2 regions of the Leisingera sp. M658 genome follow, and region 2 is predicted to be linked to the other one. Evidence: riboswitches for the same ligand, from Rfam matches in the RefSeq annotation. Region 2 holds a riboswitch; the other holds the start of a gene.
The links. Region 2 has a riboswitch for thiamine pyrophosphate ahead of thiC (phosphomethylpyrimidine synthase ThiC). Riboswitches for the same ligand answer to the same signal wherever they lie in the genome.
Positions count from the first base shown of each region.

Region 1: it holds a riboswitch for thiamine pyrophosphate, as region 2 does, so the genes downstream of both, thiB (thiamine ABC transporter substrate binding subunit) here and thiC (phosphomethylpyrimidine synthase ThiC) in region 2, are expected to answer to the same signal.

Region 1 is NZ_CP083546.1:4,050,145-4,065,795, reverse strand. Features, by position in the region: gene K3724_RS19820 (formylglycine-generating enzyme family protein) at 37-828, opposite strand; gene nirK (copper-containing nitrite reductase) at 906-2,030, opposite strand; gene K3724_RS19810 (flagellar motor protein MotB) at 2,336-3,172, shown strand; gene K3724_RS19805 (flagellar hook protein FlgE) at 3,297-4,604, shown strand; gene flgK (flagellar hook-associated protein FlgK) at 4,651-6,099, shown strand; gene K3724_RS19795 (flagellin) at 6,103-7,107, shown strand; gene K3724_RS19790 (flagellar basal body P-ring protein FlgI) at 7,107-8,213, shown strand; partial or broken gene K3724_RS19785 (hypothetical protein) at 8,550-8,745, shown strand; gene K3724_RS19780 (AMP-binding protein) at 9,097-9,507, shown strand; gene K3724_RS19775 (cation transporter) at 9,549-10,187, opposite strand; gene K3724_RS19770 (helix-turn-helix domain-containing protein) at 10,261-10,677, shown strand; gene aroC (chorismate synthase) at 10,729-11,829, opposite strand; TPP riboswitch at 12,051-12,142, shown strand; gene thiB (thiamine ABC transporter substrate binding subunit) at 12,175-13,164, shown strand; gene K3724_RS19755 (thiamine/thiamine pyrophosphate ABC transporter permease ThiP) at 13,140-14,696, shown strand; gene K3724_RS19750 (ATP-binding cassette domain-containing protein) at 14,683-15,375, shown strand; gene K3724_RS19745 (6,7-dimethyl-8-ribityllumazine synthase) at 15,435-15,651, opposite strand, start outside.
Region 2 is NZ_CP083546.1:2,780,395-2,796,045, reverse strand. Features, by position in the region: gene K3724_RS13915 (hypothetical protein) at 1-325, shown strand, start outside; gene K3724_RS13910 (hypothetical protein) at 447-1,322, opposite strand; tRNA gene K3724_RS13905 (tRNA-Thr) at 1,680-1,755, shown strand; gene K3724_RS13900 (amidase) at 2,327-3,685, opposite strand; gene K3724_RS13895 (PfkB family carbohydrate kinase) at 3,799-4,503, opposite strand; gene K3724_RS13890 (ThiF family adenylyltransferase) at 4,500-5,468, opposite strand; gene K3724_RS13885 (thiamine phosphate synthase) at 5,465-6,070, opposite strand; gene K3724_RS13880 (thiazole synthase) at 6,070-6,837, opposite strand; gene thiS (sulfur carrier protein ThiS) at 6,839-7,036, opposite strand; gene K3724_RS13870 (FAD-dependent oxidoreductase) at 7,005-7,985, opposite strand; gene thiC (phosphomethylpyrimidine synthase ThiC) at 7,982-9,790, opposite strand; TPP riboswitch at 9,924-10,052, opposite strand; gene bioB (biotin synthase BioB) at 10,267-11,244, shown strand; gene K3724_RS13855 (8-amino-7-oxononanoate synthase) at 11,244-12,383, shown strand; gene bioD (dethiobiotin synthase) at 12,380-13,084, shown strand; gene bioA (adenosylmethionine--8-amino-7-oxononanoate transaminase) at 13,081-14,379, shown strand; gene K3724_RS13840 (pimeloyl-ACP methyl esterase BioG family protein) at 14,383-15,000, shown strand; gene bioC (malonyl-ACP O-methyltransferase BioC) at 14,997-15,651, shown strand, end outside.

The DNA of each region.
Region 1 (15,651 bases), 1.3 Mb from region 2:
ACCTGCGGGCGCGGGAGGACCCCTTATGCTCAGCAGTCAGCCGTCCTTGACCAGCCGGAATCCCAGGTAATCCGGCGGCAATCCGACTGCGCAGCCGCCAACACTGGCGTCGCGTATGAAGTCGATCACTACGGCCCGGTGGCGGCCGCCGGTAATGCGTGCGCTGCAATATGGATCGCCATATGCGAGGCTGCCATCTTTGCGCAACTCGCCGTTCTGCATGCAGCCGGCAGTCCATTCCCAGATGTTGCCGCCTAGACCGCTGAGGCCGTGGCTGTTGGTTCCGGGTTCGCTTTTGGGATCCTGTGCAGGCCCTGGCAGGCCGCGCAGTGTCACCCCGCGGGCGTATTGGCGCAGCCAACGCTGGGCCGGGTCGGTGCTATCCGTCTCAACCGAAGCGTCGCCAAAGATTTCAGCTGCAGCCAGCTGCCATTCCGCCTCATCCGGCAGCCGCCACGGCTGGCCGGTCTTCTTTGAATGCCATTGCGCGTAGGCGGTGGCGTCATGCCAGCTGACGTGTGTTTGCGGCCGGCTGCCATCCGCCGGGTTTGCATCTGCCCGCTTGCAGCCGCCGTCCGCCACGCAGGCGGCATATTCGGCATGAGAGACCTGATGTTTCATGATCTCGAATGCTGCCACTTGCCGCATCTGTTCCGGCGGCACCACGCTTTTGCCACCTTGGTGGAAATTGCCGATCGGCCGGTAACGGATTGTCGCTGCGGCAATGACGGCGGTTTCGACCTGCGTCGCCGGTTCCGGGGCGTAAAGCCAAAGACCGGGAATGCCGATCGCGGCGGCCAGGGCAGCGGTGATGAGTTCGAATTTCATGGGTATGCTCCCAAGAAAACAAAAAATGGGCGGCCGCATAATGCAGCCGCCCTCGAGAGGTCACACCAGTCCCAAGCTTAGGAGCCGGAGTACTCGGTCGGGGCGACCACCTGTTCCATCAGGTCGTTATTCCATTCGCCTTCGACCACCACGTGCGCGGTTGCGCCAAGGTTCACCGCCTCGATCAAGTTGTGGTTCACATAGGCGTAGACGCCCGGTTGCAGGAATTCATAGAGCGCAGCCCCGGCGGAGCCGCCGCGGATGAACCAGGTTTCCAGGTCGCGGTCCGGCACGTTGTTGAACTTGCCGGCCTCCCAGACCAGATCGCCGTGGCCGCCGATCAGGTGCGGGCGGCTGTCGCGGTTGGCTTGGCTGTGGATGAACAGCACTTTCTCGCCCTGTTTGGCCTTCAGCGCGGTTTCACCGGTCAGCGCACCAACTGCGCCGTTGAACACCACGTGGCTGGGGATAAGCCCGTTCATGACCTCAAGGGTATCAGGGTAGCTTTCGCCTACATCCTCGTACCGCAGGTAGTCGCCGTTATCGTCCTTTGGAATGTAAAACTCGTTTTCCCCAATATAGTAGACGCGGTCGTATCTGACTGGATCGCCATTATGGTCTGAAAGCCCGTTTCGCGGCAGAACCATGATTGAGCCGGCCATGCCTGCAACGACGTGCCATGGGATCATCGGACCGCCCGGCGCACAGTGATAGACAAAGGTGCCGGGGCGGGTGGCCTTAAACCGCAGCACGGTCTTCTCTCCTGGGTTGATCAGGGTCAGCGCGCCGCCGCCCAGGGCGCCGGTGGCCGCATGGAAGTCGATATTATGCTGCAGCATGTTTTCCGGCGGGTTGATCAGGGTCAGCTCAACATAATCGCCCTCGTGCACCACCATCATCGGCCCTGGAATGGAGCCGTTGAAAGTCATGCCTTGCAGATAGGCCCCTTGATCAATCTCAATCTCCTTCTCGACGATCTTCATCTCGAATTCGATAATGCGCGGCGCACCTGGTGCCACCTGCTCGTGCTCATGCACGAAGGGCGGGGCAACCAGTTCGCGCTTGATACGCTGCAGGCTGGACAGGTCCGCCGGTGCAGCGGCCTCGTGGACAGTGGTGCCTTCAGCCTTGGCGGCTTTGGCAAGTACGGGCAGCGCTGCTACACCGGCTGCTCCCATCAATGCGGCTCTGCGGGTCAGCATAGTGTTCTCCTTTTTGTGTCCCATGTGCCGTGTTGAGGAGACTCTAGCGCTGGGCGCGTTTGGACTGGTTGCTCTTGATCAACCTTTGATAAGATTATTCGATGCCAAGATAAGTGGATTTTAAGATGCAGCAATTCCTGCCGGGGCTTTGCCATAGTGTTGCAGGCAACTTCCGCAAATAAACCGCCTGGCCTTGGCGGAAATTGCCGTGCGGAGGCACAGAACTGCCGGCAAGTTTAATTGTTAAGCCCGGTTTAACGCGCCGCCTGTTATCCCGGGGATGGGTGAAAATAGTGGTGGTGGATATGAGCGCACAAAGCAATGTGGCGCCCATTATCATCAAGAAGAAAAAATCAGGTGGTGGCGATGGCCATCACGGTGGCGCGTGGAAAGTGGCTTATGCCGACTTCGTGACCGCGATGATGGCCTTCTTTATGCTGATGTGGCTGCTGAACGCGACGACGGAAAAACAACGCAAGGGTCTGGCGGATTACTTCTCGCCGTCAATTCCGCTAAGCCGGGTTTCCGGCGGCGGCAATGGTGCGTTTCAGGGTGACAGCATGTTCACCGAAGAAATTCAGCCGCAATCAGGCACCGGGGCAACGGACATTAACCCGATGGATGCCCAGCAGGCGCAAGGGGATACCGGAGTCGAGACCGACGAGAAGCGCGAGGAAGAAGACTCCAAGTTCCGCGCTATAGAAGAACAATTGTCTGGACGTGGCGGCGAGAGCATGGTGACGGTTGCGATGGCCCGCCACATTGTGACCCGGGTCACTGACGAAGGCCTGATTATCGAGCTTTTTGCAACAGAAGACATGCCGTTGTTCAAAGAGGATGCGGCTGAGCCTACGCCGTTGTTCCGGGATCTGGTCAGGATGATTGCCCGGGTGTCGGAAAATGTTACCAGCAATGTAGCCATCGGTGGCCACATCAGGTCCCATCCTGTTGTGCTGGCAAAGAATCCGGTTTGGGAGCTGTCCCATGACAGAGCCGACAAAACACGGACGCTGCTCGAATCAGGCGGACTGGCAACAGGCCGGATTCACCGGGTGACCGGCCATGCCGACCGCAAGCTGGCGGTCGGAAACCCGATGGCAGCCCGCAATGACCGGATCGAAATCATCCTTTTACGAGATTAAGTCACTGAAAACATTGCGGCAGGCGGCTAGCAGATAAGTCATATTTCATCTGTTAGCCGCCCGTTAATCGCTCCTGCGCTAGCTGTTGCATCCAGAATGATTAGATGCAGCAGAAAGGCGCGCTATGACCATTTCTTCGTCGCTGAACGCGGGTGTTTCAGGATTGAGCGCCAACGCCAGCCGGTTGGCTTCCATTTCCGATAACATCGCCAATTCCTCGACCCGCGGGTACAAACGGGTTGAAACAGATTTCCATTCCATGGTTTTGTCGAATTCAGGAGGCACCTATTCGGCTGGTGGTGTCCGCACCACCAATGTGCGCCTGATCGATGAGCGCGGCCCGCTGGTATCGACCAACAATGCCACTGATCTTGCAGTGCGCGGTCGTGGAATGCTGCCTGTGGCTTCAATTACCGAAGTGGAGGCGGGCGGAAGCCCGTCTATGATGCTAACGACCACAGGCTCTTTCCGCACAGATTCGAACGGGTATCTTTCAACCGAATCCGGTTTGGTGCTGATGGGTTGGCCCGCGCTTGCAGATGGCAGCGTTCCGGATGCAGCACGTGATACAGACGATGCCCTTGAACCGATCCATGTTGACCTGAACCGCCTGTCGGCAGAACCCACTACGGAGATCAGTCTGACAGCCAACCTGCCTGCTGATGAAACCGACGTCGGGGCATCAGGCGACCCGTTTGAGCAGGTAGTCCTGTATTACGACAATATGGGCAACGCTGAAGAGCTGACAATTACCTACACACCGAATGTTGCGACTCTGCCGGCAACGTCTGGCACCAATGAATGGACGATGGAAATCGTGGATTCCGCAACAGGGGCGGCTAATATCGGGGAATACACGCTTACCTTCGATGACAGCAGCACCACGGGCGGTTCTCTGGCGAGCGTGGCAACTGTTACAGGCGGTGCATACGATGGCGCCGCGGGATCGGTGACTGTTAACCTTGCAGGCGGACCGGTTGAGATTAACATTGGCGCCATCGGCGGCAACACCGGTATGAGCCAGCTCGGTGATGAATTCGTTCCAGGCACAACTGAAAAAGACGGTAACCCCGTTGGTTCCTTTGTCTCGGTTGAGATCAACGAGAGCGGTGAAGTCATAGCAGAGTATGACTCCGGCGATACCAAAGTCATATACAAAGTGCCGCTGGCAGATGTTTCCAACGTCAACGGCATGCGGGCTCTGGATTCGCAAACTTACATGCCGACTGACGAATCCGGGGATTTCTACCTCTGGGATGCCGGCGACGGGCCGACGGGTGAAATTCTCGGTTATGCCCAGGAAGAATCCGCTGTGGATGTGGCGACCGAACTGACGGATATGATCCAGACCCAGCGCGCCTATTCGTCAAATGCCAAGGTCATTCAGACGGTTGACGAAATGCTGCAGGAAACCACCAACATCAAGCGCTAATGCGCTTGATGCCCCCTGACATTGGCTTCACGAAAGCAGGCTGAACATGTCTATTTATTCCGCCCTGAACAGCGCGATGAGCGGGCTGACCGCGGCCAGCCGGTCCTCTCAAGTGGTTTCGGAAAACCTGGCCAACGCTCTGACACCTGGTTACTCGCGCCGGGTGTTGGACCTGAACAGCCCTGGAGCGGGTGTACCCGGTGTCCGGGTCGGGCATGTTCAGCGCATCAACGACCCGGTTCTGATCACTAACCGCAGAGTTGCTGAGGCAGACTACGGCGCGTCCAGGATCCAGTCAGATTTCTACGGCAGGATGTCCGACCTGGTTGGCACAGTTGACGACGAGATGTCACTGGCTTCGCACCTATCGGATTTCGAGTCTTCATTGATTGAGGCGGTCTCTCGCCCGGATTCACAGCCCAGGCTGAATGATTTGGCCGTGAAGGCAAATTCGCTGGCCGACACGATTTCCCGCACTGCTGAAGGGTTGCGGGATCTTAGGATCAATGCGGACAATGCGATCGGCTCTCAGGTTGAAACCGTGAACCAGGCGCTGAAGGAAATCGAAAAACTGAATGCCCGCATTATGGTCGTCGAAGCCGGTGGCATGGATGCAGTGGCGATGCATGACCAGCGGGATCAACTGGTTGATCAGGTTAACGAGATCATTCCAGTCAATGTTGTCCGGCGCGGTAATGGCCAATTGACGCTATACTCAACCGGCGGGGTTATGCTGTTGGATGGAAAGGCGTCCGAGCTGAGCTTTACTCCGTCGCGGGATATCCTTCCGCACATGACACTGGGCAATGCATTGATTTCCGGCCTTGAGGTCAATGGCAAGGTGATTGACACCAGCCCGGACGGGCCACTTCGGGGTGGCATGCTTACAGCCCAGTTCGAAATCCGGGATGTAACAGCGGTGGAAGCGCAAGAGGATCTTGACACAATGGCCGCCGATCTGATCGAGCGGTTTCAGGATCCTGCACTGGATGCCACCATTGGCGTCGCCGACGCCGGCATCTTCACGGATGATGGCGGTTTCTATGACCCGGCAAACTTCGTCGGTATCTCTAACCGCATTGAATTGAATGATCTGGTGGCCTTGGACGGCACTGGAGAAACATGGCGGTTCCGCGACGGCCTATATGCAGCGGGTCAAGGCGATCCAGGTGATTCCAGCTTGCTGCAGGCATACTCTGACACGTTGAACACCACCCGGACGGTATCTTCTGTCGGGCTGGGCACGGCGAACATGACAGCCTCGACGCTGAGTGCAAACCTGTTGTCGCGGTTCGCCCAGGACAATGAAACAGCGTCACGCGCATCAACCTTTGCGGCGGCCAGTTTCAACGAATTGAGTCAAGCGGAACTGGGGCTCGGCGTTGATACGGATGCTGAATTGCAGAACCTGTTGCTGGTGGAAAAGTACTACCAGGCCAATGCCCGGGTGATCAGCGTTGTCGACGAACTTATGGATACACTATTGAGGATCTGACGCATGATTTTGAATTCCTATGGTGATATGGCGCAGCACCTCTTTCTCCGCAGCCGCAATGCGGAATTGCAGCAGAAAATAACCACGCTCTCCGAAGAGTTTGCTACCGGAAAATCGTCCAACCTGACCGAGCGGCTGGGCGGCGACTATACCTATCTGGCGGATCTCGAAAGCACCTTGAACCGGCTCGACAGCTATACTGTCACCAATAGAGAAGTGCAGCTGTTTGCCACCACAACACAAAGCAGCCTCGACAAGTTCCAGAGCCAGGTGCAAGCGATGCGGAATGACATCCTGACGCTGTCGTCCGCTATTGACGTGGACAATGCTGAGCAATTCGGAAGTCAAGCCAAGCAAAGAATATCTAGTGCAATTAATCTTTTGAATGCCTCCGTTGGCGGGCGGGCAGTCTTTGCGGGCACTGCAACGGATACTACGCCGCTCAATGACACCGGCACCCTTATGAGTTCCATCCTCACTGAGGTCTCCGGACTGACGACAAGCAATGACATCATTCAAGCCGTGAAGGACTGGTTTGATGATCCAGCTGGCTTCGACACTGTCATGTACAGCGGTTCCACCACTTCGCTGCAGCCTGTCACCGTGGGCGAGGGTGAACAGGTTACACTGGGCATCCGCGCTGATGACGACAACCTCAAACATGCGTTGCAAAGTTACGTCATTACAGCTTTGGCAGATGAACCCAGTCTTGGTTTGACGGACGATGTAAAAGTCGACATTGTCCGCCAAGCCAGCAGCGAACTTACGGATAGCGTGGACAAACTGATCCAGTTGCAAGCGGATGTCGGCTTTATCGAAGGACAGCTTGAAGCGGTGAACACCCGCAACGAGGCTTCGAAAACCAGCCTGAGCATTGTCAAAAACAACCTGGTGTCAGCTGATCCCTATGAAACCTATACACGGCTGGAAGAAGCACAAACGCAGCTTGAAGGTCTTTATACAATCACTTCGCGCAGTTCGCAGCTCTCATTGTTGAACTATCTCTGATGCTGGTATTTCTTCGCCTCTTTTTCACTTGCCTGTTCCTGCTGCCCGCAGTGGCGCAGGCAAATACCATCCGTCTCAAGGACCTGGTCGAATTTGATGGCGTCCGGGGCAACGATCTGGTCGGTTACGGCCTGGTCGTCGGCTTGGACGGCACCGGTGACGGGCTGCGGAATTCGCCGTTTACCGAAGAAATCATGTCCAACATACTGGAGCGGCTTGGTGTCAATGTGACCGGTGAGCAGTTCCGGCCAAAAAACGTTGCTGCGGTCTTTGTAACGGCCACACTGCCGCCTTTTGCCCGGGTTGGAAGCACCATTGATGTAACAGTGTCAGCTATCGGTGATTCCAAGAGTCTCTTGGGCGGCACCCTGATCATGACGCCGCTCAATGCTGCGGACGGGCAGATTTATGCCGTCTCCCAAGGTACAATCCTGGCGGGTGGAGCGGTTGCCGAAGGCAACGCGGCCACGGTAACCCAAGGGGTGCCAACGGCCGGTGTGATCCCTTCGGGCGCCCGGGTCGAACGTGAGATCGGCTTTGATCTGTCCTCTCTTAGCTCCATGCGTCTGGCCCTGCGGGAGCCGGATTTCACCACTGCCGGCCGGATTGAACGGGCGATCAACGATGAGTTTGGCCGCAACGTTGCCCTGATGCGGGATTCCGGAACTGTCGAGATCGATATCAAGCGAACAAATACTCGCTCGACGGCTCACGCCGTAGGCCGGATCGAGAACATCCTGGTTGAACCTCAGCGCAAGGCGCGGGTTGTGGTGGATCAGCGTTCCGGTACGATCGTGATGGGCAGCGATGTGCGGATTTCCCGTGTTGCTGTGGCTCAAGGAAACCTCACTTTGCGGATCGAAGAGACACCGCTGGTGGTGCAACCCAATCCCTTCGCAAATGGCGAAACGGTTGTTGTTCCGCGCACAGGTGCAGCTATTGAGGAAGAAGAGGGCGTCCAACTTGCCGAAGTGCCGGAGACGACTTCGCTGTCCGAAGTCGTGGCAGGTTTGAATGCCTTGGGCGTGTCGCCGCGGGACATGATCGATATCCTCAAAAGCCTGAAAGCGGCCGGCGCATTGCATGCAGAATTTGTCGTCCGTTAGGCTAGTTAAAGCAGACTAGCGAAGAGCCCTGGCTTTGCTTGCAACAGCCAGGGCTTTTTTGTGTATCGCGACATGCCGGCGGGACGTAGAATGTTTAACAATCCCGCATACTCATGCACGGTTTCGCTTGGGCGGGGATGTTCTCGCATCCGCTCGAATTTCGCAGCCCGCGCAACTTGAAAGTTGCAAGAACTATATACTGGGTTCTGGCCTTGTCTTCTTGGCGCCGCAGAAGGCGAGGTTAGTTGTGATGATAACAAGGTGCTGCTCCTGACCTTCTCCCCAGAAATGTCCGCGTTTCTACGCTAGCCTGTTCTCCACCCGAGGAGACAGACAATGCGGAAAAGCCGATTCAGCGAAGAGCAGATCATTGGCACCCCGAAGGAACCCCAAGTCGGCATTGGGGCCAAGGAATTGTGCCGCAAGCACGGCATCCACTGCCCGGCAGGGCATTGCGCAGCAATGTCCCGAGAGGGGCGATGGCACGTGCTACAAACGGCGCTCGAAGGATGACGGCATGGAGGTGTCTGACACGGTCCTAAACTATTGGGTGCAGAAGGGCTTTGGAGAAAAAGGATATCTGTCGCCTGGTCACGAGGCTCGTTCTCTGCCGGTGGAGGTCGATGGCATCCCGGCCCCGCCAGCGACGGCTGAGCGGAGCAGTCATTTATGCATCGCTCAGCATTGGTCGCAAAGGGCTCCTTCGACGTCTTCGCCGCAGCTTCGAGGAAGGGCCGCTTTTCATATTGGGTCAGAAAAACATGACGTTCGGGTCAGGCTTGAATGACGTGATTTTCTTGTTTCCTGAGGTTTTGATGCCAAAAGAGTCAAAGTTTCGTGGCGTTCCACAATTCAAGCGATCAAGCTGTATCCCGGCACAGAGTTGGCCGGCGGAATCTTCTTGCCATTGAACACCGCCTTTACCGGGCCTGAAGTGGCCTATTTCGTGGGCGAAGCGTCTCTGCGCGTGGTGGTTTGCGATCCGGCGCGAATGGGGAAGATCAGCGCTATTGCAGATGAGGCGCGGGTGTTGACTCTGGATGCCGGAGGGCAGGGATCTTTGCGCAACCTGGCGGATGTTCAGCCCGGTTTTGACCCTGTTGCCCGCGAATCCGGCGATCTGGCCGCGTTTCTTTACACCTCCGGCACCATCGGGCGCTCCAAAGGCGCGATGCTGAGCAGCGGCAACCTGGCATCCACTTCCCTCACTCTGCGGGAGGACCTGCCGCGCAACACCATGGGCATGGTGCAGAAGAAAGCCCTGCGCGAGGCATACGCAGGGCTGTTTGTCTGAACAACGCAGGACGCCGCCCGTGCCGCAAGCGGCACAGGTGTTCAGTTCTGATACGCCGCAGTGCGCGCCTCTTCCTCGCGCCATTCCCGCACCGCCTGCACCAGGATCTGGTAGGCGGAGCTTAGGAACAGCCCGCCCATGATGCCGGCCACAATCAGGTCCGGCCAGCCGGTGGCGGTTCCCCAGACACCCAGCGCCGCGATCATCACCGCCACATTGCCGATCGCATCATTGCGCGAGCACAGCCAGACAGAGCGCACATTGGCGTCGCCATCCTTGTAGCGTGCCAGCAGCATGACCGAGATCAGATTGGCGGCCAGCGCCATGAAGCCGATCACACCCATGATCTGTGCCTGCGGCACTCCGACATAAAACACCTGATAAACGGTGGAGCCAAACACCCAGGCACCCATCAGTAGAAGGCTGATGCCTTTGCCAAGCGCCGCCAGCGCCCGGGTGCGCAGGGTAGCGCCGATCACCGCCAGCGAAATGCCATAGGTCAGCGCGTCGCCCAGAAAGTCCAGCGCGTCCGCCTTCAGCGCTTGGCTGCCCGACAGCTGGCCCGCGCTCATTTCCACCGCAAACATGCCGGCGTTTATGACGATTACCAGCCAAAGCCTGCGTTTATAGTCTGCCGAGACCCCGTCAAAACGGGCGTTGTGATTGCAGCAGCCTGCCATTGCTCTTGTCCTCATTCCTGATTCGAGATCAATGTAGGGCCTCTAGTCACTAGAGCTTCAAGAGGTTCCGCAGATGTTTTCCATCGGTCAGCTGTCCAAGACCACCGGCGTAAAGGTTCCCACCATCCGCTATTACGAGGAGATCGGCCTGCTGCCGCAGCCCGGTCGCAATGCCGGCAATCAGCGCCGCTACGGGGAGGACGGAATGAACGCGCTGGGTTTTATCAAACATGCTCGCGACCTCGGTTTCCCGCTGGAAGATATCAAGTCTTTGATGGGACTGGACGGGAATCTTGGAGATGACTGCGCCGAAGCCGACCGCATTGCCCGCAGTCAGCTGGCCAATGTTCAAGACCGGATCCGCAAGCTGGAGCAGCTGGCGGCGGAACTGGAGCGGATCAGCCATCTTTGCGACGGCGGCAATGGCGGCTGCTGCAAGGTGCTGACGGCTCTCGGTGACCACAGCCAATGCTCGGGCGATCACAGCTGAGAGTGCTTTCCCAGCTGTGTTGCCGGGAAACTCCTTGTTAGAGCCGCATACTCAGCCGATCCTGCCCTGGTTCACACCAATCTGGCCACGGTGCAACAGCAGGTGGTCCAGGATCACGCAGGCCATCATCGCCTCGGCCACGGGTACGGCGCGGATGCCGACGCAAGGGTCGTGGCGGCCCTTGGTGATGACCTCCACTGCAGAGCCGTCCTTGCGGATCGACTGGCGCGGAGTAAGGATCGAGGAGGTCGGTTTCACCGCAAAACGCACCACCACATTCTGACCGGTGGAAATCCCGCCCAGAATGCCGCCGGCGTGGTTTGAGGAATACTCCGGCCCGTTTTCGCCCATGAAAATCTCATCAGCGTTTTCCGAGCCCTTCAGCCGGGCGGCGTTCATGCCTTCGCCGATCTCTACGCCTTTAACAGCGTTGATTGACATCATTGCTGCCGCCAGATCGGTGTCCAGCTTGCCATAAACCGGCGCGCCGATGCCTGCGGGGACATTGCGCGCGACAACTTCGACAACGGCGCCCACCGAGTCATGCGCCTTGCGCAGACCTTGCAGGTAATCTTCCCACTCCTGCACCGCGCCGGCATCGGGGATCCAGAAATCATTCTGCTCGATCGCATCCCAGTCGAACCGGCTGCGGTCGATCTCCAGCTCACCCATTTGGGTCATATAGCCCTTGATCTCCAGCCCCGGCACCAGCGCCTTGATTGCTTCACGTGCAACACCGCCCGCAGCAACACGCGCCGCGGTTTCCCGCGCCGAGGAACGGCCGCCGCCGCGGTAGTCGCGGTTGCCGTATTTCTGGAAATAGGTGATGTCGGCATGGCCCGGACGGAAGGTCTGGGAAATCTCGCCGTAATCCTTGGACCGCTGGTCGGTGTTTTCGATCATCAGCTGAATCGGGGTGCCGGTGGACATGCCGTCGAACACGCCGGACAGGATCTTTACGGCGTCAGGCTCATTGCGCTGGGTGGTGTTCTTGTTCTGGCCGGGGCGGCGCTTGTCGAGCCACTGCTGCAGCATCTCCGGCTCCAGCGGCACATTCGGCGGACAGCCGTCGACGGTGGCGCCAAGCGCGGGCCCGTGGCTTTCGCCCCAGGTGGTGACGCGGAAGAGGTGTCCAAAGCTGTTCATCGACATGAGGCGCGGTCTCCTTTGCGGGACGTGCTTAGCGGGCAGGGGGCTGTGCCTCAAGCGGATTCCTCTGCGGCATAGAACCGAGGGGGCGCTGCCCCCGCCGCTTGGGGCGGCTCCCCCGGGATATTTTCAGCAAGAGGAAGAGATGGAAGTGGTTTTGTTTGGCCAAGACGCAGGTCCTGGCGGGCTTTGGCTTGTCTTTGCTGCGGCCCGGGCATAATGTCCGCGCGACCTCGGGGTGCGCAACAGCGCTGAGATGACACCCGTTGAACCTGAACCGGATCACACCGGCGGAGGGAAGGTACTGGACAGCCTCCACCCTTGCCCAACGCCGCAAAGGAGGATGGCTTGAAACATCTTGCATTTGCAGCGGGACTGCTTGGCGCCTCGGCAGCTTTTGCCGAAACGCCCGAACTCACCGTTTATACCTATGACAGCTTTGTTTCCGATTGGGGCCCGGGCCCGGCGGTGGAAAAGGCGTTTGAGGAGGTTTGCGGCTGCGACCTGAAACTGGTTGGCGCAGGCGATGGCGCGGCACTGCTGGCGCGGGTCAAGCTGGAGGGCGCACGCTCGGATGCCGATGTGGTTCTGGGCCTCGACACCAACCTGACCGCGGCGGCCAAGGAAACCGGCCTGTTTGCAGAGCATTCGGTCAGCGCCGACTATGCGCTGCCGGTTGCATGGAACGACGCGACCTTTGTGCCTTATGACTGGGGCTATTTTGCCTTTGTTCACAACGCCGATGCAGCGGCGCCGGCGGATTTCCCGTCGGATTTCAAGGCGCTGGCAACCAGCGACATGAAGATCGTGATCCAGGACCCGCGCTCCTCGACCCCCGGTCTGGGCCTGCTCCTGTGGGTGAAAGCCGCCTATGGCGATGAGGCTCCGGAAATCTGGAAGGGCCTCTCTGACAATGTTGTCACCGTGACCAAGGGCTGGTCCGAGGCCTATGGCATGTTCCTGGAAGGCGAGGCCGACATGGTGCTTTCCTACACCACCTCACCCGCCTACCACCTGATTGCTGAGGAAGACGGCTCCAAGGCGGCTGCCGCCTTTGACGAGGGTCATTACATGCAGGTGGAAGTTGCAGGCAAACTGGCAAACACCGATCAGCCTGAGCTGGCCGACCAGTTTCTGGAATTCATGGTATCCGACGCCTTTCAGTCGATCATTCCAACCACCAACTGGATGTACCCCGCAGTGACACCGGCTGCGGGTCTGCCGGAGGGTTTCGAGACGCTGATCGCGCCAGGCAAGTCCTTGCTGCTGAGCGAAACTGAAGCGGCAGAGGTGCGGGATGCAGCGCTTGGCGAATGGCTGGACGCGCTCAGCCAGTAGGCTCCGTTCCCGGAATCAGCGCGGCACTGCTTGTCGTCGCGCTGATCTTGGGAACCTTGGGTGCTGTGGCACTCAGGGCCGAGGCCGGAACCGGATTTGGTGCCAGCGACTGGGCGGCGTTGCGGTTCACGCTGACACAGGCCAGCCTGTCGGCGCTGCTGAGCGTTGGTCTGGCGATACCCGTGGCCCGCGCATTGGCGCGGCGGCGGTTTCTAGGGCGGGCATTGCTGATTGCCCTGCTTGGCGCCCCCTTCATTCTGCCGGTGATCGTTGCCATTCTGGGCCTTTTGGCGGTGTTTGGCCGGGCTGGCTGGCTGAGCAGCTTGTTCGGCCTGTTCGGGCTGGAGCCGGTGCAAATTTACGGCCTGCACGGCGTGGTCCTGGCACATGTCTTCTTCAACCTGCCGCTGGCGACCCGGCTGATCCTGCAGGGCTGGCAGGAAATCCCGGCTGAACGCTTCCGCTTGGCCGCGCAGTTGGATGCCGGTCCGCTGGCGATGTGGCGGCTGCTTGAGGGGCCGATGCTCCGGCGGGTGGCACCGGGTTCTTTGGCTGTCGTCTTTGCCATCTGCCTTTCCAGTTTTGCGGTTGCGCTGACTCTGGGCGGCGGCCCCAGGGCGACCACGATCGAGCTGGCCATCTATCAGGCGTTCCGCTTTGATTTCGATCTGGGCCGGGCTGCGCTCCTGTCGGGGCTGCAGCTGCTGCTGACTGGCACCGCTGCACTGGCAGCGCTGCGGGTGTCGGCGGGTGAGGGCTTTGGCGCCGGTCTTGACCGCGCGGTGCGGCGCTGGGACGGGCAGGGGGCGCTGGCGCGCGGCTTGGATGTTTTCTGGATTTTCCTGTCTGCGGCGTTCCTGCTGCTGCCTTTGGCCGCAATCGTGCTGGCGGGATTGCCGGGGCTGGCAGATTTAAAAAGTAGTGTCTGGCAGGCCGCGGGGAACTCCATACTGGTGGCTGCAATCAGCACTGTGATCCTTCTTGCGCTGGCCTTGCCGATGGCGGCTGCGGTTGCAGCTGGCCGGAACAGCCTGACCGAACTGTCGGGCATTCTTGGGCTTGCGGCCTCTCCATTGGTGATTGGCACCGGGCTGTTCATACTGATCTACCCCGTCGCAGACCCATTTGCCCTGGCGCTGCCGGTGACGGCGCTGGTCAATGCGGTGATGGCGCTGCCATTTGCCATGCGTATCCTGGTGCCGCGGGCGCGGGAAGTGCTGGGTCGCTATGGCCGGTTGTCGCTGTCGCTGGATATGCAGGGCTGGGCCTTTGTGCGCCGGGTCTTTCTGCCCCGGATGCGGGCGCAGACAGGGTTTGCCGCGGGCTTGACTGCGGCACTGTCGATGGGGGATCTGGGTGTGGTAACGCTGTTTGCCGATCCGGATTTCGCAACGCTGCCCTTGCAGATTTACCGGCTGATGGGGGCATACCGGATGGAGGCCGCAGCGGGTGCTGCACTGCTCCTGCTGATGCTGTCGATGGGTGCGTTTTGGATTTTGGACCGCGGAGGGCGCTGGCATGCTGAGGCTTGAGAATTGCCGGATCATGAACGGCGGCTATGTGGTGGAGGCGGATCTTGAGATTGCACCGGGTGCCTGCGTCGCGGTGATTGGTCCATCGGGTGCCGGTAAGTCCACGCTGGTGGAGGCAGTGGCCGGTTTCCTGCCAGTTACCCGTGGGCGCGTCTCTTGGAACGGCTCAGACCTGACCGGCAGGCCGCCGGGCAAGCGGCCGGTTGCCATGCTGTTTCAGGACGGCAACCTGTTTCCGCATCTGACCGTGGCGCAGAACGTCGGCTTGGGGCTGCATGCGAACCTGCGGCTCAATCAGATGGAGTGGCAAAAGATTGACGCAGCGCTGATCCGGGTTGGTCTTGGCGGCATGGGGGGGCGGAAACCTGCGGCTCTGTCCGGCGGGCAGCAAAGCCGGGTGGCCCTGGCGCGGGTACTGGTACAGGGCCGCGACATCCTGCTGCTGGATGAACCTTTTGCGGCACTTGGCCCGGCGCTGAAGGCTGAGATGCTGGATCTTGTGGCAGAGCTGGCGCGCGAAAGCGGTGCCACGGTGCTGATGGTCAGCCATGATCCGAACGACGCGCGCCGGATTGCGGACCAAGTGGTGCTTGTGGCGGATGGCAAGGCGTATCCGCCGCAAGCGACGGCGGACTTGCTGGACAATCCGCCGCCTGCTTTGAAGGCTTATCTGGGGTAAATAATGCCTGAGATACAAGAGGGCCTGCACCTGCGCGCTGGCAAATGCAGGGGCTAGGTTCAGGCGTTTGCCAAGGCCTGCGCGCGTGACTTGGTGATCATCAAGGCGGCTTGCGCTGCTTCGCGGCCTTTTTCTTCGAAATGGTCGCGGTAGATTGTATTGTGGTGTTCGGTCTCCTGATACTGGTGCGGTGTCAAGGATACCGAAAGCACGGGCACGCCTGTCTCAAGGCTCACACGCATCAGCCCGTCCACAACAGCCTGGGCAACGAAATCG
Region 2 (15,651 bases):
GCCGATTCTGGCCGCGACCCAGGCCAACTGGATCCATGTGCGCGAGTTCAATGGCCAGGATCTGCTCTATGTGACCCACCTGTGGTCCTGGCGCTGCGGGCTGGCGCAGGTCAAGCTGGGGGTGAACGGCAACCCGCCGGAAATCTGGCCGCTGCCGGACTGCCACCTGGAGGAAGGCTTTCCGAATATGATCAAGGATGAAGACGGGATGCCCTACCGCAGCTATCCTCTTGGTTCCATCCAGCAGATTGCGGTCGAGGTTACCTATGATGACCTGAGCACTGAAGAATTGGTTTTTGGACGCAACGGCCAACCCCAGCAGTGAGCCTGGCGCGGGGCCCTGCTCCTCAGGGCCCCCGGCGGCGGCAACGCAATCCAATGCTGCTTTGCGCGTTCCGCCTCGCAGAGGCAGGCCGGGCTAGGCCGGGCAGCCCGCCTGGCAGCAATCAGGGCGCAATCAGGGTGACGCCGGGCATCCGCTGGATGAGATAGAGATCTTCTTCGTACCGCTCGCTCATCTCCTCCACCAGCACGCTGGTCCAGCCGGGAAGGTCCAGCTCCTCCTCCAGCGCGTCTTCCATCGCAAACTTGTCCAGAAAGGCGGCGTAGACACGGCGTTTGTGGATTTCCGTAAGATCCGGGTTTTCTGCAAGATAGGCGCGCAGCCGCTCCATGCCGGCAGGCTGCATCAGGGTGGCCAGCAGGTCCATCCCGCCTTTGACCGGCGCATTGATCTCCATCCCGCCCAGGTCCCGCAGCACCTGGCCCCAGATCAGCGGCAGATCCTCATAGCACCAGACGGTGACCGGCATGCCAGGCGCCATATCCCGCATCTGCGCCAGCAGTCCGGACCAGCGCAGCTGCAGCGGGTCGCCGCCCTGCAATGCGTTCTGCACGATGGACCGGCTGGACTTTGCAAACATCGCGGGCAGGAATGTCGCCGGGTTGCGCAGCGCCATGAAGATTTCCGGCTGATCATAGGGAAACAGCGCCTGCAGCGCCTGCAGCCGGTGCCCGGCCTCCGGATACAGGCGTCCGTCCTGCAGCGCGTGCCGCGGCGAGCCGAAGAAATGCGGATTGGAGAGAATCACCCGGTCCGCCTGGCGGTCATCCAGGATCGCGTCCCACAGCACCTCCGGCGCGTCCTTGGCGGCGCTGCCGTTCTTCATCGCCGCCAGGCAGTCTTTCAGCAAGGACCGGTAGCGGCCGGGCCCTGGCACCGCGGTGCCCTGTTCCGACAAAGCGCCTGCATTTTTCAGCAGCGCCTTCAGCAGCAGATCTTCCTCAGTGGCATGCGCCCCGCAGTGAATGATGACCTGCATGATCCGACCTGTTTTTCCGGGTTTATTGCCTTCAGAAGTAATGCGCAGCAGCAGGGAGGTCAAACCTGCGGTTTGCGCTGTCTTTGCGCCGGGATTACGTTACGGGGGCTGCCGCACCTGCCGCGGCGGCCAGCCCCGGCTGACGGCGTTCCTATCGGAGGGCTGCTGCGTTTGGTTCTGTGCAGCCTGGCGGGAGGTTTTCGCAGATTCGCGATTTGAGTTTCAAACCGGCTTGACGGTCATTCTGTACTTTAGTACCAGTCGCCCAGCAGGCCCGGCGGGGAGATCTTTTCCATCGGACACGCTGGCTTCATGGTCGCGCGCCGGCTCCGGATCTGGACGCCTGTGATTGTGAGTGCCCCTATAGCTCAGCTGGTAGAGCAACTGATTTGTAATCAGTAGGTCCGCGGTTCGAGTCCGTGTGGGGGCACCATCTTTTCAAAGACTTAGGTGTGACGTTGTAGATTGCTCTTAGGGCCATTGAACTTGACCTATGCTGGCTTCGACCAAAGACCGACAAAATTCGTCTTAGGCACTCGGAGCAGCACCTTCAGTTAAGAAGGCTGGTGTTTACCTGAACTGTGGCTGACAGAGCCGCTGAGCCATCCGAAACAAGGTTGCGGCGGCGCATGCCGATGTGTTGCGGCGTCAGGCCTGTTTGCAGGCTGCGCTGTTCAATTTCGGGCGTCTTACGGAAGGGCCAGATCATGACTTGCGTATCTCGCTAGCCAGCAAGGCCCCAGCACCGGAAGCGACCGTAAGATCACCGGTGATATCGCCCAGGCACTTGGCTGCGGTTTGGGAGTGTTTAAATCCGGCTTGACCCTCCGAGAGGAAGTCTCTTGCGAGCACGATGGCCAGGAGGCTGTCTTAGACTTCGGGTACCGCTCATTTCTATTTCTCTGCGGCATGTGTGAACGGTCGCTGTTCCCTCTGCAAGGCAGCGTGAAATTTAACGCGATTGCGATGAAACGGCTTGCCCTTCTGCATTTATTGCCAGTGGCTCAGGTCCGGCCCGCACGCTCGATACTGCGGGCGAACTGCAGCAGCCGCGCATCTGCGCCCTTGGGGCCGGTGATATGCAGCCCGGCAGGCATTCCGTCCGACGAGGTGCCAAAGGGGATCGAAATGGAAGGCAGCTCCAGCGGCGGGGTAAGCGTTACGGTGCGCCAGTCCTCGGTCAGTTCGCTGTCACGCAGGCCGGCAGAGAAGGGCATCCCCGTGGCCGTGGGCCAGAGGGCAAAGTCGTAGCGCTCGAAAAAGCTGCTGACATCCGCCCAAACCGCGGCGCGGGTCTTCTGGTAGGCGGCCAGCTCCGCCAGGCTGCGTCCTTCGGCCTGGGCGCAGGCGGTGCGGAAACTTTCGCCTGCCAGGGCCATGTCCGGCTGCAGCTGCGTTTGGATCTGCAGCGCGCATTGGCCGCGGACAATTCCGCCATGCGCCAATAGCGGCGCCAGACCGGGGGCGTCCGCCGCCACCTGCCAGCCGAGGCGCTGGCACAGTGCCTCCGCCGGGGCAATCGCTGCCTGCACCGACGCGTCAACGCAGGCGCCAAAAGGGGACAGCGACAGGGCAACCCTGCCTGCGCTGCGGGGCGGCGCCTCTTCCAGGCCGGCAAGCCGCGGCAGGTCCTGCCAGAAGCCCAGCGGCTGGCGGGGTGTATTGCCCTGCATGGCTTCCAGCATCAGCACCAGATCGCGCACGCTCCGCGCCATCGGGCCGGGTACTGACAGCCCGTCAAACGGCGCCGGATTCGGGGCATAGGGAATTAGGCCCGGGGTTGGCCGGTAGCCCACGACACCGCACCAGGCGGCGGGCGTGCGGGTGCTGCCGCCCAGATCCGAGCCATCGGCCAGCGCCACCATGTTTGCCGCCAGCGCCGCCGCCGCGCCGCCAGAGCTGCCGGCCACTGTCTTTTCCGGGTTCAGCGGGTTGCGGGTGGTGCCGGCCACCAGATTGCTGGTCTGGCCGGAAAAAGTGAACTCAGGCGTGTTGCTTTTGCCGGTGATCACTGCGCCCGCTGCGCGCAGGCGGGCCACGTGCAGGGCATCATAATCCGGCACATGTTTTTCAAAGCTCCTAGACCCCCAGGTGGTGCGCAAGCCCTTGGTTTCAAAGCAGTCCTTGATGGCAACCGGCAGGCCGTGCAGCGGTCCGGCAAATGCGCCCGATGCCGCCATCGCGTCCAGTTCTGCGGCCCGCGCCTCTGCCGCGTCCCAGTCCCGGGTGACAAAGGCGTTGACGGTGCTGTTACGCGCCTCGGTCTGCGCCTTATGCGCGGCCAGAACCTCGCGGGCACTCAGGCTGCGGCTTCGCAGCCTGGCGGCCATGTCCTCGGCGGTAAGGGCGGTGATGTCGGTCATGCGGCAGGTTTCCGGTGCTGGCAGTTAAGGCACGCTTTCCAGACTAAAAAAACATGCCCGGCGGCTCCGTTCCGAACCGGCCGCAAAACCGTCTCTCAGCGACCTTCCAGGCTTCAGCGGCCAAGCCAGCGGCGGACAGCGGCTTTGCCCAAGCGGCAAGCCTCCGGCAGGGTCTCTCCCCTGGTCAGGCAGCAGGCGATTGCGGTGGCCAGGCTGCATCCCGTGCCGCGTTTGGAACCCGGCAGCCGCGCCGCGGCAAAAGACGTTGCCGCGCCACCGGCGGTAAACAGCACATCAATGCTTTCAGCGCCGGTGCCATGGCCGCCCTTGACCAGCACCGCCCGCACCCCCTGTGCCAGCAGATGCGCCGACTGCGCCTCGATGCTGCCGGTTGAGCCGGAAAGCACTTCCAGCTCTGCCAGGTTCGGGGTGACTAAGGCCGCCCGCTGCAGCAATGCGCCAAAGCCGTCCGCCGCCATCAGCCTGCCGCCGGAACTTGCTTTCAGAACGGGATCCAACACGATAGGCATCTCCCGGGGCAGGGCCGCGTCAACTGCGCTGGCTGCTGCGGCAGACCCCAGCATTCCGATCTTGGCTGCCGCGGGTGCAGGCAATGCGGCTAAGGCTGCCTGCGCCTGGTCTGCAACGGCTTGCGGCGTGCTGGGGTGAATGGCCAGGACCGCGGCATCGGTCTGCACTGTCACAGCCGTCACCACCGGGCGCACCGTCACCCCGAACTCTGCAGCCATGGCCGTATCGCGGGTGAGGCCGGCGCCGCCGCTGCTGTCGGTTCCGCCAATCGCCAGGATCGCGGTCATGCGGGGTCTCCGGCCGCCAGCAGGGCGAGGTCGCCATAGCCCGCAGCCTTCAGATCCGAGGCGGCACCCCAAGCCCGCAGGCCGGTGCGGCAGCAGAGCACAATCCGCCCTTTGCGCGGCAGCTCTGCCGCCAGCAGATCGGCGCGGGCAATCCGGCGGGCCTGGAACGCGGGCAATCCGGGCGCCTCGGCGGCATCGCGCAGTTCGATCACCGTATCCGCCGCAGTGATATTCGAGGCCGCGACAAAGGGCAGGGCGTCCTCCGGTTCTTCCGCCTCATCAAAGCGGAAGCTGCTGACCTGCAGGTCCTGGAGCCGGAAAACAAACACCTGTCCCCGCGGGGACGGCTGGTGATCGAGCAGGGACTTCAGGACCAGCTGCGCCTGCAAGGCGCCGATCATGCCGACGGCCGGCCCCATCACGCCTGCAGTTGCGCAGGTCGCCGCCTGCGCGGGCAGGTCCGGGAATACGGCCCGCAACGACGGCCCGCCGCCGCAAAATCCCCCGGCATAGCCCGATTGCCCCAGCGCCGAGGCCGAGATCAGCATCTTGCCCTGCGCCCGGCATGCATCCGACAGGATATAGGACACCGCAAAACTATCCGCCGCATCCACCACCAGATCAGCCGCAGCCACCATCGCGGCAGCATTGGCCGCATCCAGGTTTTCAACCCGCGCTGTCACGTGCAGAGACGGATTGGCCGCCAGCAAGTGCCGCCGGGCGGCCACTGCCTTGGGCTGGCCAAGGTCGCCCATAGTATAAAGAACCTGCCGGTGCAGGTTGCTTTCTTCCACCCTGTCGCTGTCCATCACGGTGATGCACCCCACACCTGCGCCGCCGAGATACTGCAGCACCGGACAGCCGAGACCGCCGGCACCCGCAACCAGAACATGCGACCGGGCCAGCCGTTCCTGCCCCTCAGCACCGACCTCCGGCAGGACCGTCTGGCGGGCATAGCGGCTCATGCTGCCTCCTTGACCCGGCAGGCCGCCACCCATTCGCGGGTGCGCGCTTCGGGGTCATCAGCCAGTTGGATGTCGGTCACCACCGCAGCGCTGTCCGCACCGGCAGCAAACACCCCGGGCAGCCGCTCGGGCGTCAGCCCGCCAATCGCGACCAGCGGCGTATCCCCGGCCATCTGTTTCCAGCGCGTCACCCGCTCCAACCCCTGCGGGTCCCATTTCATCTTCTTCAGCAGCGTCGGATAGACCGGCCCCAGCGCCACATATTCCGGCCCGAACGACAGCGCGCGCTCCAGCTCGCTTTCGTCATGGGTGGACAGGCCAAAGCGGACGCCCTTGCGGCGCAGCGCAGCGAAATCCGCCGTGTCCATGTCCTCCTGGCCGAGGTGCACAAAGTTGCAGTTCAGATCCAGCGCCGCCTGCCAATAGTCATTCACCACCAGCTGCGCGTCATGCACTGCGCAGAAATCCCGCGCCCGGGCAATCTGGCGCCGTACCTCAGTCTCAGGCGCGTCCTTGATGCGCAGTTGCACCAGCTTGGCCCCTTGGGGCACCAGCAGTTCCAGCCGGCCGACGTGGCCCGTGATCAGGTAGAAACGTTCCATCAGGCAAACTCCGCCAAGCCAAGTACAGGGGTTGAGGGCACCGCCATGTCGCGCCGCTCCATCGGGTCGGCCTCATAGCCCGCGCGCCCGGCCTCAATTGCCAGTGCCATGGCCGCGGCCATCGCTGCCGGGTCGCCGGCCTTGGCCACGGCAGTATTCAGCAGCACAGCATCCATGCCCAACTCCATCGCCTGTGCGGCATCCGAGGGCCGCCCGATGCCGGCGTCCACAATCAGCGGCACGCGGGGGAAATGCGCCCGCATCGCCCGCAAGGCATCCGGGTTGCGCAATCCCTGGCCGGACCCGATCGGCGCCCCCCAGGGCATCAGAACCTCGCAGCCCGCCGCCAGCAGCCGCTCGCCCACCACCAGATCATCGGTGGTGTAGGGAAAGACCTGAAAGCCCTCATCGCTCAGGATCCGCGCCGCCTCGACCAGCCCGAACACATCCGGCTGCAGTGTGTCGGAATGGCCGATCACTTCCAGCTTGATCCATGGGGTGCCGAACAACTCCCGCGCCATATGCGCCGTGGTCACCGCCTCCTGCACCGAATGGCAGCCGGCAGTATTGGGCAGGATCCGGCAGCCGGTTTCGCGCAATGTCTCCCAAAAGCCGGCGCCCGAGCCATCAGCAGTTTCACGGCGCAAGCTGACGGTGATGATCCCGGTGCCGCTGGATTTCACTGCCTCTGCCAGCACGGCGGGTGAGGGATATTGCGCGGTGCCCAGCAGCAGCCGCGAGGTGATATCTGTTCCGTAGAATTCCATTTCAGCCTCCTTGCATCGGTGCCAGGACTTCCAGGTGGTCGCCCTCAGTCAGCTGTACGTCCTCCCGGTTGCTGCGGGCCACAAACCGGCCGTTCAGCGCGGTCGCAACCGAGGAGCAGGCAAAGCCCAGCTCATGCAGCGCAGACTGGAGGTCGGTTGCGGATACGTCATGCGGTCTGGCGTTCACGATGATTTTCATCTGTGGTCTCCGGTAGCAGTTGGTCCGCGGCTTGCTGCGCCATCGCGGGCGCCAGCAGAAAGCCGTGGCGGTAAAGCCCGTTGAGGTAGAGCGTGCCGTCCTGTTCGATCAGCCGCGGCAGGTTGTCGGGATAGGCCGGGCGCAGCCCTGCGCCGGTTTCCACTACGCTGGCCTCGGCGAATGCGGGGTGCAGGGTAAAGGCGGCACTCAGCAACTCGCTCAGCGAGCGCAGGGTGATGGCCCGGTCCGAGGAGCTTTCGATCATGGTGCCGCCGATCATGAAATGCCCGTCCCCGCGGGGCACCAGATACAGCGGCATCCGCGGGTGCAGCAACCGCAGGGTACGGTCGATCTGCACCTCCGGGCAATGCAGGATCGCCATCTCGCCGCGCACAGGGCGCAGGCTGGGCAGGGATGCCGCCATGCCGGTGCAATCCAGCGTGACACCGGCAGGGGTAGTGGCAGGGGCAGGCGTGCCATAGCGGATGTCCACCCCCATCGCCTGTACCTTGGCGCTGAGGTCCCGTAAGGCGCGGCGCGGATCCAGATGCGCCTCCCCCTCAAAGAACAGCCCTTGCGAAAACCGCCCCTCCAGCGCGGGTTCCAGTCCCGTGATCTCGGCCCTGTCCACCCCCCGGTGGCCTGTGGTGCGGCGGGCAAAACGGGTAAGCTCTGCCCGGTCGCGGGCCGGCGCCACCACCAGCGTGCCGCGCCTGTGCACCGGTGTGACCCTGGCCCACCAGCCGAAGGCGCGGCTGCCAAGAGTTACCACTTGCTCCTCGGCGCTTTCGCGTTCGCACCAGGGTGCCAGCATGCCGCCCGCAAAGCGTGCGACGCTGCTGTCTCCGGGGGTCTTTCCCCGTTCGTAGACCGTGACCTTGGCTCCGCGCTGCGCCAGCTCATAGGCGCAGGCGAGGCCGGCAAGGCCTGCGCCTGCGATGGTGATCATTCCGCAGGTTCCACCTTCTCGGGCGCGGGCACATACAGCTCGCCGCCTTCGCGGAACTTGGCGGCCATCGCCTCCATGCCTTCCTTCTGCGCCTCGGCGCGGATGTCGTGGCTGATCCGCATCGAGCAGAACTTCGGCCCGCACATGGAGCAGAAATGCGCCACCTTATGCGCCTGCTTGGGCAAGGTCTGGTCGTGGAACTCGCGCGCGGTGTCCGGGTCCAGCGACAGGTTGAACTGATCTTCCCAGCGGAATTCGAACCGCGCGCGTGACAGCGCATCATCGCGGCGCTGCGCACCCGGCAGACCCTTGGCGAGGTCAGCCGCATGGGCGGCGATCTTATAGGTGATCACGCCCACCTTGACGTCGTCGCGGTCGGGCAGACCCAGGTGTTCCTTTGGCGTTACGTAGCACAGCATCGCGCAGCCGAACCAGCCGATCATCGCCGCGCCGATGCCGGATGTGATGTGGTCATAGCCCGGCGCGATATCGGTGGTCAGCGGCCCAAGCGTGTAGAACGGTGCCTCGTGGCAGCACTCCAGCTGCTTGTCCATGTTCTCCTTGATCTTGTGCATGGCGACATGGCCCGGGCCTTCGATCATCACCTGGCAATCCTTGGCCCAGGCGATCTTGGTCAGCTCGCCCAGGGTCTCCAGCTCGGCAAACTGTGCGGCGTCATTGGCATCGGCGATGGAGCCGGGGCGCAAGCCGTCGCCCAGCGAGAAGCTCACATCATACTGGCGGCAGATGTCGCAGATTTCCTCGAAATGCTCGTACAGGAACGACTCCTTGTGGTGATGCAGGCACCACTTGGCCATGATCGAGCCGCCGCGCGACACAATCCCTGTCACCCGCTCAACGGTCATCGGCACCATGTGCAGGCGCACGCCCGCATGGATGGTGAAGTAATCCACGCCTTGCTCTGCCTGCTCAATCAGGGTGTCGCGGAACACTTCCCAGGTCAGGTCTTCGGCGATGCCGTTCACCTTCTCCAGCGCCTGATAGATCGGCACAGTGCCGATCGGAACCGGCGAGTTGCGCACGATCCATTCGCGGGTGTTGTGGATGTTGCGTCCCGTCGACAGGTCCATCACCGTGTCGGCGCCCCAGCGGATCGACCAGACCAGTTTGTCGACCTCTTCCTCCATCGAGGAGGTGACGGCAGAGGTGCCCATATTGGCGTTGATCTTGACCAGGAAATTGCGCCCGATGATCATCGGCTCGATCTCGGGGTGGTTGATGTTCGCGGGGATGATGGCGCGGCCGGCGGCGATCTCATCGCGGACAAACTCCGGCGTCACGTAATCGGGGATATTGGCGCCAAAGTCGTTGCCATCGCGGTGGCAGGGGGACAATTCGCGCAGCTGGTTTTCGCGGATGGCGATAAATTCCATCTCGGGCGTTATGATCCCGGCGCGGGCATAGGCCAGCTGAGTCACCGCCTTGCCGTCCTTGGCCCGCAGTGGGGCGGGTTTCACCGGGAATTCAGGCGTCAGCCGGTCGCCCGCGACAAAGCCGTTGTCGGCGGGGGTCACATCGCGGCCGGTGTATTCTTCGACGTCGCCGCGCGCCTCTATCCACTGGCGGCGCAGCTGCGGCAGGCCCTGGCGGATGTCGGTCAGAACATCCGGGTCGGTGTAGGGGCCGGAGCTGTCATAGACTGGCAGCGGTGCTTCGCCTGCGGTGGGGTGGGTGGCGATTTCGCGCATCGGCACGCGGATGTCCTTGTGGACTTCGCCTGCGACATAGATCTTGCGCGACGCGGGCAGGGCGCCTGTGGTGATCTTGGGGTTGGGGACGTTCATTTTGGTGCTCCTCAAAGCCGAAAACTTAGAAAAGACACCAGATGAGTTTTGGCTGGGAAACCGGCAGGCAAAGAGGCCTGCTTTACCGGAATGCGCCTGTTTCAAACGGCTGTCCCCGCGGGGACACGGGGACAAAAGGCGCGTCCTTGCTTCCTACGCCAGTATCAACTGGGTCAGGTTCAAAGGGTCGCGCCGCCGGTCCGGGTTGCCCCGCACCATGACGCCTCTCAGTCCCTTGGGCGGGACTCCCCTGCGTGGCTTTAGGGGTAGGGGAGGCACAGGGCGCGCGTCAACCGAAATCTTTGTAGATTATTTTTTGGCATTAATATCAGTTTGATACTGGCGTTAAGGACGCAAAAGCGGGTCAAATCGCTGCAGCGCAGCTTTGATGCTTGATCGGGGGTGGTGAAATTATCTATAAAAACCCGCAACGCCATCCGCGTATGGCCAACTGGTATACGAGAACAGGAGACAGCATGCTGGACGCTGCACCCATCCGCACCGACTGGACCCGCGAAGAAGCGGAAGCGATTTACAACAAGCCTTTCATGGACTTGCTGTTTCAGGCGCACACGGTGCACCGGCAGTATTTCGACCCCAATCAGGTGCAGAAATCCAAGCTTCTCAGCATCAAGACCGGCGGCTGCGCCGAGGATTGCGCCTATTGCTCGCAGTCGGCGCGTAACGGCGCGCAGCTGTCAGCCTCCAAGCTGATCGAAGTGCAGCGGGTGATCGCCGAGGCCAGGAAAGCCAAGGAAGGCGGCGCGACGCGCTATTGCATGGGGGCCGCCTGGCGCTCGCCTAAGGACCGCGACATGGCCGCACTGGAAGCCATGGTGCAGGGCGTCAAGGATCTCGGCATGGAGACCTGCATGACCCTCGGCATGCTGGAGGAAGACCAGGTGTTTCGCCTGCGCGATGCGGGGCTGGATTATTACAACCACAATATCGACACCTCCGAGCGGTATTACTCCGAGATCATCACCACCCGCACCTTTGCCGACCGGATCGACACCCTGAACCGGGTGCGCGAGGCGGGCATCAAAGTGTGCTCCGGCGGTATTGTCGGCATGGGCGAGCAGCAGCTCGACCGTATCGACATGATGCTGGCGCTGGCAACGCTGGAGGTGCATCCCGACTCGGTGCCGGTGAACATGCTGATCCCGATTGCCGACACGCCGCTGGCCAATGTCGAAAAGCTGGACCCGATCGAATTTGTCCGCTCCGTCGCACTGGCCCGCATCCTGATGCCGAAATCCCACGTGCGCCTGTCCGCAGGCCGCACCGATATGTCGGACGAGATGCAGGCAATGTGCTTCTTCGCCGGGGCCAACTCGATCTTTGTGGGTGACACGCTGCTGACCGCCGACAACCCGGAAGAGGACAAGGACCAGCAGCTGTTCGACCGTCTGGGCATCACCGCCATGGCGGCGGGATGTGACGGCAGCCGCTGATGGCGGGCGCCTTCCCGAGGCATGAGACATCGCTGGAAGCGCTGCGCAATCGCGGGCGCTACCGGCAGCTGATGCCGCGGGACGGGCATGATTTTGCCTCTAACGACTATCTTGGGCTGGCGGGCAGCGATGTGCTGCGCGCCGCTGCCACCGATGCGCTGGCGCGCGGCGTGCCGGTCGGGGCAGGCGGTTCGCGCCTGCTGCGCGGCAATGACGCAGAACATCAGTTGCTGGAGGCAGAGGCCGCGGCGTTTATCGGCGCCGAGGCAGCGCTGTTCATGGGCGGCGGCTTCACCGCCAATCAGGCGATCTTCTCGACCCTGCCGCAGCAGGGCGATTTGGTGCTCTATGATGCGCTGATCCATGCCAGCACCCATGACGGGATGCGGCTGGGTCGGGCAGAGACCCGCAGTTTTGCCCATGGCGACGTGGAAGACGCTTCGCGGGTGCTGGCGGACTGGCGCTCGACAGGTGGCACCGGACAGGTCTGGATCGCGGTTGAGGCGGTCTATTCAATGGACGGCGACCTGGCGCCGCTGGATGCGCTAATGGCGCTGTGTGATGCGGACGGCGCGGTGCTGGTGGTGGATGAGGCGCATTCCACAGGCGTGTTCGGCGATCTGGGCCGCGGGCTGGCACACGGCATTGCGCACCGGCCAAATGTCTTATCCCTGCACACCTGCGGCAAGGCGTTGGGGGCCTCTGGTGCGCTCATCTGCGGTCAGCGGGTGCTGATCGAGACACTGATCAACAAGGCGCGCGGGTTCATCTTTGCCACCGCGCCCTCACCGTTGAACGCCGCACTGGTACGGGCGGCCCTGGCTGAGCTGCAACAGAACACGGGCCGCCGCGAACAGGCGTGGCAGGGGATCACCCATGCGCAAGCAGAGGCCAAACGCATCTGCGGTCTGGAGGGCTATCACAGCCAGATCCTGCCGGTGGTGATCGGTGACGACAAACGCACCATGGCGCTGGCCTCTGCCATGCAGGCGCAGGGCTATGACATTCGCGGCATCCGCCCGCCAACGGTGCCCCGCGGCACCTCGCGGCTGCGGCTGTCGATCACGTTGAACACGGGGGCACAGATCATCACCCGAATGTTCGAAAACCTCGCCCGGGAAATGGAGACAAGGCCATGAGCGCGCTGATCGTCACGGGAACCGATACCGGCATCGGCAAGACCATTTTTTCGGCTGGCCTGGTGCAGGCGCTGGGTGCGACCTATTGGAAGCCGGTGCAATCCGGGCTGGAGGAGGAGACCGACAGCCAGACCGTCGCACGCCTGTCAGGCCGCCCGGCGCTGCCCGAGGGGTATCTGCTGCAACTGCCTGCCTCGCCGCATCTGTCGGCGGAGGCCGAGGGCGTGAAGATCGACCCGGATACGCTGGACTTGCCCGAAGCCGACGGCGTGCTGGTGGCCGAGGGGGCCGGCGGGCTGATGGTGCCCTTGAACCGCAAGGTGCTGTATCTCGACCTGTTTGCCCGCTGGGGCGCGCCGGTGATCCTGTGCGCGCGGACGCAGCTGGGCACGATCAACCACACCCTCCTGTCGCTGAAGGCCCTGCGCGATGCAGGCTGTGAGGTGGTGGGCGTGGCCTTCATAGGTGACGCCGAGCCGGAGGTGGTGGAAACCATTTGCCAATTCGGCAAAGTGGCGCATTTGGGGCGGCTCCCCATCATTGAAGATCTGAGGGACGCGCCCGAGCCTGGGCGGGTGCGAAGCGCCCTCCCGGGGGGAGGGTCGGGCGCGGCCCGGTCTATCGACCGGACCAGAACGGCGCTCAAAGAAACCTTTGCCGAAAGCATCAACGTGGATCTGATCAGGGAGGCATTGGCATGAGTACATCCGGCCTCACCCAGCTGGAGTTCGACCAGCAGCACCTCTGGCACCCTTACACCAATGTCGCCAAACCCGGCCCGACCTTTGTGGTCAAGGAAAGCGAGGGCGTCCACATCACGCTCGACGACGGCACCCGGCTGATCGACGCGATGTCGTCCTGGTGGTGCATGATGCACGGCCACAGGAACCCGGCGATCACATCGGCCATTCACGCCCAGCTCGACACCCTGCCGCATGTGATGTTCGGCGGGCTGACCCACGATCCGGCCATCGACCTGGGCCGCAAGCTGCTGGAGATCACCCCCGAAAGTCTGACGCGGATCTTCTATTGCGACAGCGGTTCGGTCTCGGTCGAGGTAGCGATGAAGATGGCGGTGCAGTACCAGCACGCCATCGGCCAGCCAGAGCGCAAGGAGTTTGCCACCATCCGCTCTGGCTATCACGGCGATACCTGGAAGGCGATGAGCGTCTGCGACCCGGACACCGGCATGCACCACCTGTTCCAGGGCGCACTGAGCGTGCAGCATTTCGTCTCCCGCCCGCCGATCCGCATTCATGAGGAGTGGATCGATGACCCGGCGCAGAACGGTCTGGGCGAGTTGCGGGCCTTGCTGGAAGCCAACGTGCGGAAGGTCGCCGCCTTTATCCTGGAACCCGTGGTGCAGGGCACTGGCGGCATGTATTTCTACCACCCGGAATACCTGAACCAGGCGCGTGCGCTGTGCGATGAGCTGGGTATCCTGCTGATTTTCGACGAGATCGCCACTGGTTTCGGCCGCACCGGCGCGCTGTTTGCCACCGGTTTCTGCACCGCTCAGCCGGATATCATCTGTCTCGGCAAGGGGCTGACCGGCGGCCATATCTCCTTTGCCTGCACCATGACGAACGACCGCGTCGCCGAGGGTGTGGGTGGCGGAAACCCGGGCATCTTCATGCATGGGCCGACCTATATGGCCAATCCGCTGGCCTGCGCTGCGGCCAAGGCCTCGCTGGATCTGCTGACCGGGCAGGACTGGCGCGGAACTGTCTCGGGGATTGCAGAGCAGCTGCAGTCTGAACTGGCACCGGCGCGCGAGCTGCCCAATGTGGCGGATGTGCGGGTTCTGGGCGCCATTGGCGTCATCGAGATGAAACAACCCGTCTCCGCAGATGAGGCGCACGCCCGTGCCCATGATATGGGCGTGTTCCTGCGCCCCTTCGGCAAGAACATCTATACCATGCCACCCTTCATCACGTCCCCGGATCAGCTGAGCCAGATCACCGCAGGCATGCTGCGGCTGGCGCGGGAGCTCTGAGCAATGGAGTTCCGCTGGCTCAAACAGAACAATGCAGCCGAGGCCATCGTGGTTTTCGGCGGCTGGGCTGTGGGGCCGGAGGTGTTCTGGCATCTGGACGGTCCGCAGGACATCCTGTTTGCCGGCGACTATACCGATCTGAACGCAGAGCTGCCGGATCTGTCCGGTTACAGCCGGGTCAGCGTCTTGGCCTGGTCCTTTGGCGTGGCGGCTTATGCCCATTGGCAGCAGGAGCGTCCCGACCCGTTCCAGCGCAAGGCGGCAGTGAACGGCAGCCTGCAGCCGGTGAACCGCGGCGCCGGTATTCCGCCTGCGGTCTTCCGCAGAACAATGGAAACGCTGAGCCTGGAAAGCTACCAAGGCTTTCTGACCCGTGTATTCGGTGCCCCGCAAGAAGCCGAAGCGCTGGATGTGCCGGCGCGCCGGGCTGAGCTGCTGGCGGTAGAGCAGCGCGGCGACGCGCCGCAAATGCGCTTTGACAAGGTCTGGATCAGCTCCGGCGACAAGATCTTTCCGCCCGCCAATCTGGCACGCGCCTGGGCGGGGCAGAACGTGACACAGATCGACGCGCCGCACGCCCCCTTTGGCCGCTTCTCGCACTGGGAGGAGCTGTTCCAGTGAAAGATACGCTGCCGCCTCAGCTGGATCAGACCCGCGTGCGACAAAGCTTCCGCCGCGGGCTGAACAGCTATCACTGCACCGCCTCTGTGCAGGCGGATATTGCGGCGCAGCTTGCAGGGCTGCTGCAAGCGCAGGGCGCGCCCCGCCGGTTTGGGGCGGTATTGGAATTCGGCTGCGGCACCGGTCATCTGACCCGGCACCTGCTGCAGCGGTTCACGGCCGGCAGCCTGTTGCTGAATGACCTGGTGCCGGAGGCGGCGCAGGTGCTGCAGGCATTGGGCAGCGCAGCCCCGGCGCAGTCCCGGTTTGAGGCCGGCCCGGTTGAGACCCTGCCGCTGCCGCAGCAGCTGGACCTGATCGCCTCAGCCTCGACCGTGCAGTGGATCCCGGATCTGCCGGCCTTGACCGCCCGGCTGGCGGCGCGGCTGAAACCCGGCGGCTGGCTGGCGCTGTCCGGCTTTGGCCGGGGCCAGTTCCGCGAGCTGGCGGCGCTGGGGTCATCCGCCGCGGCGCCCAGTTATCTGGATGCCGGGGAGTGGCCGTCCGTGCTGCCGCAAGATCTGGAGATTCTGGCCATCAAACAGTGCCCTGCCGTGCTGGAATTCGATACCGCGCTGGAGCTGCTGAAGCACCTGCGCCGGACCGGTGTCA